Regions from separate parts of the Pseudomonas sp. Z4-7 genome, predicted to be linked through region 1. Evidence: riboswitches for the same ligand, from Rfam matches in the RefSeq annotation. Region 1 holds a riboswitch; each other region holds the start of a gene.
What was found. Region 1 has a riboswitch for cobalamin ahead of cobO (cob(I)yrinic acid a,c-diamide adenosyltransferase). Riboswitches for the same ligand answer to the same signal wherever they lie in the genome.

Region 1 (2,257 bases):
AAGGCCAGTTGCGCGCCCATGGCCCGCAGCAGATCGAGGCTGGCGCCATAGGTGAAGGCAAACGCTTCGTCACGGGCGACGGCGATGCGCACACCGTCGAGCCACGGCTCAACGGTTGTCAGTTCGGGCGCGGCGAACTCGACCTGGGGCGGCAACGCCACTTCACAACTGCTGGCCAATGCTTCGGCCGCTGCGTCGAGGCGAACGTCCAGGTCATTCAGTTCGCTGGCCTGGACCAGTCCGAGATGGCGGCTCGGCAACTCGATGCCGGTTTCTCGCGAGAGCGCGCCGTACCAGCGCAGGCCTTCGGTCAGGCTGCCCTCGAGCAATTGCGCGTGGCGCAGGGTGCCGACCCGGTTGGCCAGTACGCCAGCGAACGGCAAGTCCGGCTGATAACGGGCCAGGCCCAGGGCCAGGGCGCCGAACGTCTGGGCCATGGCGGTGCCGTCGATCACTGCCAGCACCGGCACGCCGAAGTGGCGCGCCAGGTCGGCGCTGGACGGGGTGCCGTCGAACAGCCCCATCACCCCTTCGATCAGGATCAGGTCCGCTTCGGCGGCGGCTTCCCACAACAGTCGGCGACTTTCCTGCTCGCCGACCATCCACATATCCAGTTGATAGACCGGTGCGCCACTGGCGCGCTCAAGGATCATCGGATCAAGGAAATCAGGTCCGCATTTGAACACACGCACCTGGCGCCCCTGGTTGCGATGCAACCGTGCCAGCGCCGCAGTGACGGTGGTCTTGCCCTGGCCGGAAGCCGGCGCGGCAATCAACACCGCCGGACAGTGGCGGCTGGTCATCGAAGCATCGTTCACAGTTCGACGCCTTTCTGCGCCTTGATGCCGGCCTGGAAGGCATGTTTGATCATGCCCATTTCGGTCACGGTGTCGGCCAGCTCGATCATTTCCGGCTTGGCACCCCGGCCAGTGACCACCACATGTTGCATGGGCGGGCGGGCCTGCAAGTCGCTCAAAACCTGATCGAGATCGAGATAACCGTGCTTGAGAGCGATGTTCAGCTCATCAAGCACCACCAGGCCAATCGACGGATCGCCGAGCAGTTGCCGCGATACCGCCCAGGCCGCTTCGGCGGCGGCGATGTCGCGCTGACGATCCTGGGTTTCCCAAGTAAAGCCTTCGCCCATGACGTGAAAGCGCACCTGCTCCGGGAAGCGTCGGAAAAACAGCTCCTCGCCGGTGCTGTTGCGCCCTTTGATGAACTGCACCACGCCGCACTGCATGCCGTGGCCCATGGCACGGGCGAGCATGCCAAACGCCGAACTGCTCTTGCCCTTGCCGTTGCCGGTCAGCACCAGCAGCAGGCCACACTCGTTCGGTGAATTGGCGATGCGCTCGTCAATCACGGCTTTCTTGCGCAGCATGCGCGCCAGGTGGCGTTCGTCGCGATCGGGCGTATCGGTCATGAGGGGAGCTCTCCGTTGGGACTGGATAACGGCGGGCGGGCAGAAAAAAGGACGGCAGCGAGCCTGGCATCGCCCACCGTGATGCCGTTGGATGAATCAGGCCGGTCTCCGGGCTCATGAGCGGCGTAATGCCTGGCTGCGCGCCTTCCCATGTCTTGCGACACAGTGGTGAGTGGCCTGCGTGGCCACAAAGCACAGCGTTGACTCATTTACCGTTGCGGGGGCAGCGCCGGGTTCGCGTTCGCTCACCGGCTTCCCTGTTTCACTCTGTCGGCCGCGACCGCGCCACAGAGCACCTGAAACAAGCCGCGAAGGTTAGAGGGTTGGGGATGGAGCGTCAATTAAAGCCGCCACATGCATCGGCTCATTGAGTGGTCCTGATCAATAAACTGACATCGATCTTGTGTGAAGCTGTGGCAAGTGATATCAAATAGACACTACGACCCGCTATCACAAGAACAAGAGGGCAAACGCATGCAAGGCATGATTATCAGCAATCCAAAGCTGGAGTTTCTACGCCCGGTGCTGGAACGCTGGTTCGACTGTATCGATCGCTACAACGCCGTGCGCGGCGATAACGACACCCCCTACTGGCATGATCAAAAAGCCAACCTCGGGTTGCTGTCTGCCGCTGCCTGGATGGCGGAGATGGTCACGCTGCAGAACGCAGCGACGCGCAAGCAGAATGAAGAAGGCGAACGCAACGTCAGCGCCGACCTGTTCATCGCCAGCACCGATGAGCGCGCCTTCATCCAGGCCACCCAGCGCTGGCCGAAGGTCAACAACCTGAACCTGACCCAACCTTTGCTCGAAGCCGCCAGCGACGCCAAG
Region 2 (2,257 bases), 2.2 Mb from region 1:
CGTGCCGACGCCCTGGATCAACAAGCGCATCGGCTTGTTCGGGATCGCCGCGAAACCCTTGACCCGCAGCACGTCATGCTGGATCACCAGTTGCGTCAGCGCGTCCAGCAGCAGGCTTTCATCGGCCTGGGGCAGTTCGAGGGAGATCGAGTCGAAGGCGTCATGATCGTGGTCGTCATCATCACCGTCATGGTGATGGTCGTGGTGGCTGTGGCGGCTGTCGATGTGCTCTTCGGAGCCGGCGCCCAGGCCGATCAGTACGTCCAGCGGCAGGCGACCGCTGCTGGCTTCGATGACCTTGACCGCTGGCGGCAATTCTTCGGCGACTTCCAGGCGGACTTTTGCCAGGTCCTCAGGGCTGATCAGGTCGGCCTTGTTGAGGATCACCAGGTCGGCGCTCGCCAGTTGATCGGCGAACAGCTCGTGCAGCGGCGATTCGTGATCCAGGTTCGGGTCCAGTTTGCGCTGGGCATCGACCTGGTCGGGGAACGCGGCAAAAGTACCGGCGGCCACGGCCGGGCTGTCGACCACGGTAATCACCGCATCGACCGTGCAGGCGCTGCGGATTTCCGGCCACTGGAAGGCCTGGACCAAGGGCTTGGGCAGGGCCAGGCCAGAGGTTTCGATGAGGATGTGGTCGAGGTCGCCGCGACGGGCCACCAGTTCGCGCATCACCGGGAAAAACTCTTCCTGCACGGTGCAGCACAGGCAACCGTTGGCCAATTCGTAGACCCGGCCGTTGGCTTCTTCTTCGGTGCAACCGATGGAGCACTGCTTGAGAATCTCACCGTCGATACCGAGCTCGCCGAATTCGTTGACGATCACCGCGATGCGCCGGCCCTGGGCGTTATCGAGCATGTGCCGCAGCAAGGTGGTCTTACCCGAGCCGAGGAAACCGGTGACGATGGTGACGGGGAGTTTGGCCAGTGTTTTCATCGGATGCCCTTTGGCAAGGTGGCGGGCAAACGGGACGACAACCGCTGGCACAGACGCGCGCGGAAGATTTCGCCACCGGATCACCCCGCCCGGTTGTAGTGAGAATCTGTTGTCGAGGCAGGTCTCCTGGCTGACGGCGGGCCGGTCCACGCTTCATACAAAGCCTGGACCGACAATTTGCTGCGCCTTCCCGTGCACCCGTTGAAAAAGGGCATGCACAGTGGCCTTGCAGAAACAGCACCGTTCACAGTTGCGGGGGCAGCCGCGGCTTGGACCGCGTTCCCTTCTTAGCTTCGGCGTACGCCAAAGAACCTCGAAGGCGCAAGGCTACGCAGGGTGCGCGGGCGGGTCAATGTCCCTGAGGCAAACTCCGCGGGCCGGTGCCTTATCGTCGGCACCGGCACGGCCGATCTAGCGGGCCGCCACGCGCCAGAGCCGGGCGATGTCCCGCGCGCGCTCGGCCAACAGGCGTGGCGCATCGGTGCAGGCTTCTTGCAGCGTCATTGGCCCGTTCGCCAGGGCAAAGGCGGCATCGATGCCATGCTCATACAGCGCCTGGTAACCCTCCCCCAACGTGCCGGCAATGACTATCACCGGTACACCTTGGCGCCGGGCAATGCGGGCCACGCCAAAAGGCGTCTTGCCGCGCAGGGTCTGCGCATCGAAACGGCCTTCGCCGGTGATGACCAGATCGGCCCCGTTGATCGCCTCGGCCAGGCCGGTCAATTGCGCAACGACTTCGACGCCGGTGCGAAACCGGGCCTGGAGAAAGGCCTTGGCGGCGAATCCCAGGCCTCCGGCGGCGCCACTGCCCGGTTCGTCGCGCACGTCCCGGTGCAACGCCTGGGCGCAGTGTTCGGCGAAATGCCCCAGCGCGCGATCCAGTTGCTGCACCTGCTCGGCAGAAGCTCCCTTCTGCGGGCCGAACACCGCTGAAGCGCCGTGGGGCCCGCACAAGGGGTTATCGACGTCGGCGGCGATCTCGAAACGCACCCCGGCCAGGCGCGGGTCCAACTCGCTAAGGTCAATGCGCGCCAGTTTGCCCAGGGCCACGCCGCCGGGCGGCAGCGATTGGCCCTGTGCGTCCAGCAGCGCCACGCCCAGAGCCTGCATCGCCCCGGCTCCGCCGTCGTTGGTGGCACTGCCGCCGATCGCCAGGATCACGCGCCGGGCACCCTCATCGAGGGCGGCGCGAATCAGTTCGCCGGTGCCGAAGGTGCTGCTGGAGCACGCGTCACGCTGTCCCGGCGGCACCAGTTGCAGGCCGCTGGCCTCAGCCATCTCGATGATCGCGGTGCCGCTGTCGGGCAGCCAGCCCCAG
Region 3 (2,257 bases), 810 kb from region 1:
CAAGGCCAGCAGCACGGTTGCCAGCGCGGCGATGACCGAGACGACGATAATGCCGGTGATGGCGCTGCTGTAGTAGCCGTCAGCCTTGGCCGATGCTTCGCCGGCGCTGGCCACGTTGAACTCGATGAGTTTGTTGAGCTGTTCGCCCATCAGGTCGGTGCCTTCCTTGATCCGCGTATTGATATGGGCGCGCAGTTGATCAAGCTTGTCCTGACGCGACAGCTGGAGCATTTCCTGCTGGGCCTCGAGATACTTTGCAAGCGTCGCGGAAAAAGTCTTGTACAGCTCGGCCTCTTGCGGGGTGGCTGGCAGCGCCGCATAGCTGTTATTGGCCTTGTGCAGTTTTTCCACCAGCACACCGATGCGCCCGTCGGCCTCGTTCAGGCTGGCCGGGTCACGGTTCACCAGTATGCGAAACGAGAGGATCCGCATACGCAAGACGCTTTCCATCACACTGGCCAGATGGCTGACGCTGGGCACCTGGGTCTGTTCCATGTCCACCGAAGCCTGGCGAATGACGGACATGCGATTGGCGGCGAACACGCCGAGGACGACGACAAGCAGTGCGATGACAGTGAAGCCGAGAAAGGCTCGGGGGGCGATATTCAAACTGCGTAGGGACATGGGGAAGCCTCGGGTGATGGTCGAGCCTCCATGCCGCCAGCGTATCGTTTGGGATAATTGTGTGTACGCCTACCTCGTTATCGGCCTGACTTGCGGCTTTTGCAGGGCGAGATGAAAAATAATCCACCGCATCGGTGGCGCGAAGCCGCGATTGACGCCCCGGCCTCGCCCATGGTCTCCTGTCGGCCTAGTTACGGGTGCCCTTCACAGGGTGAAACGGGAAACCGGTGAATCGTGTGCTTTACTCCAAGGCCACGTCAGTCCGGTGCTGCCCCCGCAACGGTAAGCGAGCGAAGCGTCGAATCCACTGTGCCTTGGCATGGGAAGGTGACGCTTGCAGGCAAGGCTTTGGCCCAGCCCCTCGCGAGCCCGGAGACCGGCCCATGACTCAAGCTCAACAAACCCGCGGTGGGCGGGCGCTGTTCGAATTCTGGCGAGCCCTCGCCCGGGTTTTCATTGCGCTCGCTTCCCCGCCGACAAACCCGAGGGAAGCGCCATGTCGACCATCAGCAGCACCGCCCGCACCACCAGCAGCACTGTCACCCTGAGCCAGCGCCTGAGCGCGGCGGTCCTCGCCTCGATCCTCGGTGCGGGCCTGGTCTACTTCGCCGGTTTCTCCCACATCGAAGCGGTGCACAACGCGGCCCACGACACCCGGCACAGCGCCGCGTTCCCGTGCCACTGAGACCTGACGACATGATCAAGCGTATCGCCCGGACTGCCGGTTTCAGCGGGCTGCTGGCCGCCCTGCTGTTGACTCTTCTACAAAGCCTGTGGGTCTCGCCGCTGATTCAGCAAGCCGAAACCTACGAAAAGGCCCCGGCCAGCGAAGTCCATGAGCATGCTTCGGGCGCTGCCCACAGCCACGACGCCGAAGCCTGGGAACCGCAAGACGGCTGGCAACGCCTGCTCGCCACCACCGGCGGCAACCTGGTGGTCGCGGTGGGTTTCGCCCTGATGCTGGCGGGCCTGTACACCTTGCGCGAGCCGACGCGTACGTCCCAGGGCTTGCTTTGGGGCCTGGCCGGTTACGCCACCTTCGTCCTCGCGCCAACGCTTGGCCTGCCACCGGAACTGCCTGGTACGGCGGCGGCTGAGCTGGCCCAGCGGCAGATGTGGTGGATCGGCACGGCGGCGTCCACGGCGGTAGGCATCGCCCTGATTGCCTTCGGCCGGCAGTGGCTGCTGAAGCTGCTGGGTGTTGCGACGTTGCTGGTGCCTCACGTCATCGGCGCGCCGCAGCCTGAAGTCCATTCGATGCTGGCCCCCGAGGCGCTGGAAAGCCAGTTCAAGATCGCCGCGCAACTGACCAATGTCGCGTTCTGGCTCGCCCTGGGCCTGATCAGCGCCTGGCTGTTTCGCCGTGGCGCCCAGGCTCGCCACGACGCATGAATAGCGGGCCGATCCTGGTGGTCGGCCTGGGCTGCCAACGCGGTTGCCCGGCCAGTGCATTGCGGGCATTGCTTGAGCAGACGCTGCTGGCCCATGGCATTGCGCTCGATAATGTACAGGCCTTGGCCAGTATCGATCTCAAGCACGACGAACCGGGCCTGCTGGAGCTGGCCGAGCAATTGGCGCTGCCACTGACCTGCTTCACTGCCGAGCAGTTGGCGGGTTATCAAACCCAGCTCAG

Region 2: another riboswitch for cobalamin. It lies ahead of cobW (cobalamin biosynthesis protein CobW); the one in region 1 lies ahead of cobO (cob(I)yrinic acid a,c-diamide adenosyltransferase).
Region 3: another riboswitch for cobalamin. It lies ahead of J3P91_RS16960 (CbtB domain-containing protein); the one in region 1 lies ahead of cobO (cob(I)yrinic acid a,c-diamide adenosyltransferase).

Annotation. Positions count from the first base shown of each region.
Region 1 covers NZ_CP071642.1:4,591,211-4,593,467, forward strand. Annotated here, with positions in the region: gene J3P91_RS20440 (cobyrinate a,c-diamide synthase) at 1-803, opposite strand, end outside; gene cobO (cob(I)yrinic acid a,c-diamide adenosyltransferase) at 815-1,426, opposite strand; cobalamin riboswitch at 1,509-1,741, opposite strand; gene J3P91_RS20450 (hypothetical protein) at 1,901-2,257, shown strand, end outside.
Region 2 covers NZ_CP071642.1:2,346,923-2,349,179, reverse strand. Annotated here, with positions in the region: gene cobW (cobalamin biosynthesis protein CobW) at 1-936, opposite strand, end outside; cobalamin riboswitch at 1,036-1,267, opposite strand; gene J3P91_RS10720 (glycerate kinase) at 1,348-2,257, opposite strand, start outside.
Region 3 covers NZ_CP071642.1:3,785,074-3,787,330, forward strand. Annotated here, with positions in the region: partial or broken gene J3P91_RS16955 (MCP four helix bundle domain-containing protein) at 1-624, opposite strand, end outside; cobalamin riboswitch at 803-1,023, shown strand; gene J3P91_RS16960 (CbtB domain-containing protein) at 1,121-1,309, shown strand; gene J3P91_RS16965 (CbtA family protein) at 1,321-2,016, shown strand; gene J3P91_RS16970 (cobalamin biosynthesis protein) at 2,013-2,257, shown strand, end outside.